Regions from separate parts of the Paraburkholderia tropica genome, predicted to be linked through region 2. Evidence: riboswitches for the same ligand, from Rfam matches in the RefSeq annotation. Region 2 holds a riboswitch; the other holds the start of a gene.
What was found. A riboswitch is a leader RNA that binds a small molecule or an ion and turns the genes downstream of it on or off. The one in region 2 is predicted to bind FMN.
Positions count from the first base shown of each region.

Region 1: linked by a shared signal. The riboswitch ahead of ribB (3,4-dihydroxy-2-butanone-4-phosphate synthase) and the one ahead of G5S35_RS24970 (6,7-dimethyl-8-ribityllumazine synthase) in region 2 are both predicted to bind FMN.

Region 1 is NZ_CP049134.1:2,665,439-2,667,633, forward strand. It holds gene G5S35_RS12050 (HAD family hydrolase) at 1-388, shown strand, start outside; gene ribB (3,4-dihydroxy-2-butanone-4-phosphate synthase) at 521-1,237, opposite strand; FMN riboswitch at 1,412-1,597, opposite strand; gene G5S35_RS12060 (helix-turn-helix domain-containing protein) at 1,702-2,195, opposite strand, start outside.
Region 2 is NZ_CP049136.1:312,513-314,707, reverse strand. It holds gene G5S35_RS24975 (glucose 1-dehydrogenase) at 1-586, shown strand, start outside; gene G5S35_RS24970 (6,7-dimethyl-8-ribityllumazine synthase) at 648-1,145, opposite strand; FMN riboswitch at 1,221-1,369, opposite strand; gene G5S35_RS24965 (hypothetical protein) at 1,650-2,135, shown strand.

The DNA of each region.
Region 1 (2,195 bases), on a different replicon from region 2:
CGCCGCCGTGGTGTCGAACAGCCGCCTCACGCGCGTGCACGCCTCGGTGCGCCGCGCCGGGCTCGCCACGATCTTCGGCGAGCGCATCTTCAGCGCCGAGATGGTCGCGCGGCCCAAGCCTTATCCGGATGTCTATCTGCATGCGGCCAAAACGCTCGGCGTGGAGCCGGCGCGCTGCCTCGTGGTCGAGGACAGCCTCTCGGGCCTGAACGCCGCGCGCGCGGCGGGCATGAAGACCATCGCGTTCGTGGGCGCGAGCCATATCCCGTCGGGCTATGCCGACGTGCTGCGCGAGCTGGGCATCACGCGCATCATGGAACACATGGACGAGTTGCCCGCGCTCGTGGCAGCGGGCGTGCGCGGCGAGTTCGGCGACGTGCAGTCGTAAGCCAACCTGGCGCACTGCCGCTCGCTTCGTCGATAAAAAAACGGCGCGTGAACCACAAGGCTCACGCGCCGTTTTTCATTGCGGGCCGCGCGGGAAAGGCGGCCTGCGGCACCTTCACGTTTCGAACGCGCCTTACACCAGTTCGGCGCTGCGTTCGCGCACCTCGGCGAGCGAGGCGCGGAATGCCGCCAGCTCGGCGATCGTCAGCATCGGCAAATTGTGCAGCTTCGCGAAGTCGTCGACCTGCTGGCCGCGCGCCATCGTGCCGTCCGGATTCATCAGTTCGCACAGCACGCCGGCGGGCTCCAGACCGGCGAGCGCCGCCAGGTCGACGGTGCCTTCGGTATGGCCGCGGCGCGCGAGCACGCCGCCCGGCTGCGCGCGCAGCGGGAACACGTGGCCGGGGCTCACGATGTCGGCGGGCTTCGCGCCGGCCGCGATGGCCGCGCGGATCGTCGTCACGCGGTCGGCGGCCGACACGCCCGTGCTCACGCCCTCGCGCGCCTCAATCGAGACGGTGAAGGCCGTGCGGTTGCGGCTCTCGTTGCGCGCGACCATCGGCGGCAGTTCGAGCGCGCGCACTTTCTCGTCGGAGAGGCACAGGCAGACGATGCCGCTGCATTCGCGGATGAACAGCGCCATCGTTTCGTTAGTCAGGTTCTCGGCGGCGCAGACGAGATCGGCTTCGTCCTCGCGGTCGTGATCGTCCTGAAGGACGACGGGACGGCCTTCGCGCATGGCCTGCAGCGCGGCGGCGATGCGCGGGGGCACCGGCTCGGTGTCGAGCAAGGGAAGATCGGCGATGGCGTCGAGCGGCTGCTCGACCGGGAGATTGCGGGTAAAGGACATGTGAAACGCTCCTCGCAAGAGTTGGGCGAAAAACGTTTCAGGGCATTGCAAACAGACAGGAATCCCCGGCACGCGGCATCTCGCGAGCGCCGCGCGCGGCACCCGGCTCAAGGCCGGACGACGCCACGCGCACGCAGACGCAACGCCGCGGCGGATGGGCAAACATGACCATCTGCACATCTTCTCTCATCCGGACTATGACCGTCGGCTCTGGCTTCGCACCAGATCTGCTGACCCTGCGCGCGAGACGAAAACAGCTTGCAGCGACTCACGCACAGGCGCTCGCGGGCTCACCGGCTGGCCTTTCGGCCCGGCCGGCATACCGCCGGTGGGGAATTGCACCCCGCCCTGAAGACGCACTGATTACCGGTTGAACCGGCGGAAGAAGCATACCGCGTCGCGCCCGATCGTGCAGCGCGGCAAAGACCCACTGGACAAATGCGCGCACCGGGCGCGCACCGATCTCAGAGCGTCTGCGGCGCGGCTTGCGGCACGTCCCAGCGCGGCGGCGTCTCGGCGTTGCGCGTCACGCGGAACACGCGCGCCTCGGTGTCGCCCGGATTGCGCAGGCTGTGCGGCTGGTCGGCGTCGAACACGATGGCGTCGCCGGTCGCGAGCAACTGGCGGCGATCGTGCACGCTCACTTCGAGCGTGCCTTCGCTGACCACGAGGTTGACGGTCGTGCCCGGCGCGCGGCGCGTGCCCGGCTCGGTGTGCAGCGGCGCGATGCGCAGTTCGTGAAACTCGGCGGCGGCGGGCTCGTCCTCGGGATAGAGCGCGCGAGCCGAATAACGGCCGTCGGCGCTTACGCGGCGCGGCGCGCGTTCGGCGGGCAGATGCTCGAAGCCGTTCACCGCATGACGGCGCAGGAACGCCGACACCGATACCTTAAGCGCCGCCGCGACCTTGCAGAGCACCTTGATCGACGGCACGCTGCGCGCCGACTCCACCTGGGCGA
Region 2 (2,195 bases):
GGCGCAAGTCGTGGCGCTCTACGACGAAGTGGCCGCGAAACTCGGTGAAGTCGATATTTCGGTGCAGAACGCGGGCGTGATTACGATCGCGAAGCTACCCGATCTGAGCGAAGCCGAGTGGGACAAGGTGATGGCCGTGAACACCAAAGGCGTGTTTCTGTGCTGCCAGGAAGCGGCCACGCGCATGCTGCGTGCGGGCAAGGGCGGCCGACTGATCAATACGGCATCGGGCCAGGCGCGTCAGGGTTTCGTCTATACGCCGCATTACGCGGCGAGCAAATTCGGCGTGCTCGGCATTACGCAGAGTCTCGCGAAAGAACTCGCGCCCACGGGCATCACGGTCAACGCGTTTTGTCCGGGCATTATCACCACGGATATGTGGGCGTACAACGACGAGGCGTGGGGCAAACTGCTCGGCGATTACAAGCCGGGCGAGCTCATGAAGGAGTGGGTCGACAACATTCCGATGAAACGCGCGGGCAGCGGCAAGGATGTGGCCGGTCTCGTGGCGTTTCTCGCTTCGGACGACGCGTCCTATATCACCGGCCAGACGATCAACGTGGACGGCGGCATGTTCATGTCGTAAAGCACAGCGCGGGCGTGAACAGGCGACGCCGTGCGAGGCACGGGCGTCGCCACGGCGCGTGTTAGCGCACCGGCAGGGCGGCGAGCTTGCTGACCGTATCGGCGCAAGCGTGCGCGGCTTCCGCGCCCTTGACGACGAAATGCTCGCGGAAATACTTCACGTGTTCTTCGCCGTGGAAATGATGCGGCGTGAGCACGACCGAAAACACCGGCGTGCCGGTTTCCAACTGGACTTGCATCAGGCCGTCGATGACGGCCGTCGCGACGAAATCGTGGCGATAGATGCCGCCATCGACCACGAGGCCCGCCGCCACGATGCCGGCATAGCGGCCCGTTTGCGCGAGGCGTTTGGCGTGCAGCGGAATTTCGAAGGCGCCCGGCACTTCGTACAGATCGACGTCGTCGGCGCTGTAGCCGTACTTCTGGATCGATTGCACGAAGGAATGCTTGGCCTGATCGACGATGTCGCGATGCCAGCAAGCCTGAATGAAAGCGAGACGCGGACGTTGGTCGGCGGATGCAGCGACAGCCTGGGATTCGATGGTGCTAGTGGTGTTCATGGACTTCAGCCTGTTTTGTGTGAACAGGGCGTAGAACGGCTGCGCCTTTCACGAAACGCGAAAAGACGGAGGCCATTCTGTTCTCTTTCATCCGGACTATGACCGTCGGCCCCGGAATCCAACCGGGTCTGCTGACCTCTGCAATCGCAGAGCGCTCGCGGGCTACGTCGTGTTTAACGCCGATTACCGCCGGTGGGGAATTGCACCCCGCCCCGAGAACGTGTTCGTTAGCGTGTTGATTAACGAACGGGTTGTACGGTAGCACGAAACACGGTTTTGTGCACAGCCGCAATCAGCCTGAGTTTCTACTCTAAATCTGGCACTCAATTCGTTGCGTCGTCATGTTGGCGTTTGTGGCGCTCGAACGTATCGGAATCGAATAAGGATCGAATAAGGAGCGCATGTCATGAAGCGCAAGCGGGTATCGGGCAACTGGAAAATGAAGGGGTTGGCGACGGCGAAGTGGACGATGGAAAAGACTCGCACGGCCGCCGAGGCGTCGTCATGACCGCCTTGAATCGCCGCCGGGTACCGCCGCGCGGGTCGAAGCAGTGGCTGCTGCCGATGCCGCACGAGTCGGTCCGCAGCCTGTCGTTGAATGCGCATCTCGCGCTGGAAGCGTGCCGCGAGGGACGCGACAATCAACGTGACAAGCAACGCGGCAATCAAGCGATGCTCAACGAACTCACGCGCCTCACGTATCTCTCGTATTTTCTGTGGCAGACCGGCCTGGGACACGCAAACGATGATACTTATGCCGGCGCGGAAGATGCATTGAATGCCGCCGTCGAGCGTGCGCAGCTCAGCGGAGAGTGGATGATCGGTTCTTGCGAGGTCGCTGCGATTGAGGCTTTGCTCAAGGTGTACGACCAACAATTGGCTTCAGTGACGGCGCGTGACTATTGCGGCGCCATTCAGCGTTTGAACAAACTGCTCGAAACGCCGCGAACGGTTTCTCCGGTGATCCGGCATGCTTCGCACGCGGTGTGACGCGTTTGATCTCAGCGTGAAGCGGCTGGGAAACGTTTGCGCGCGCAGCAATGCGGTCTC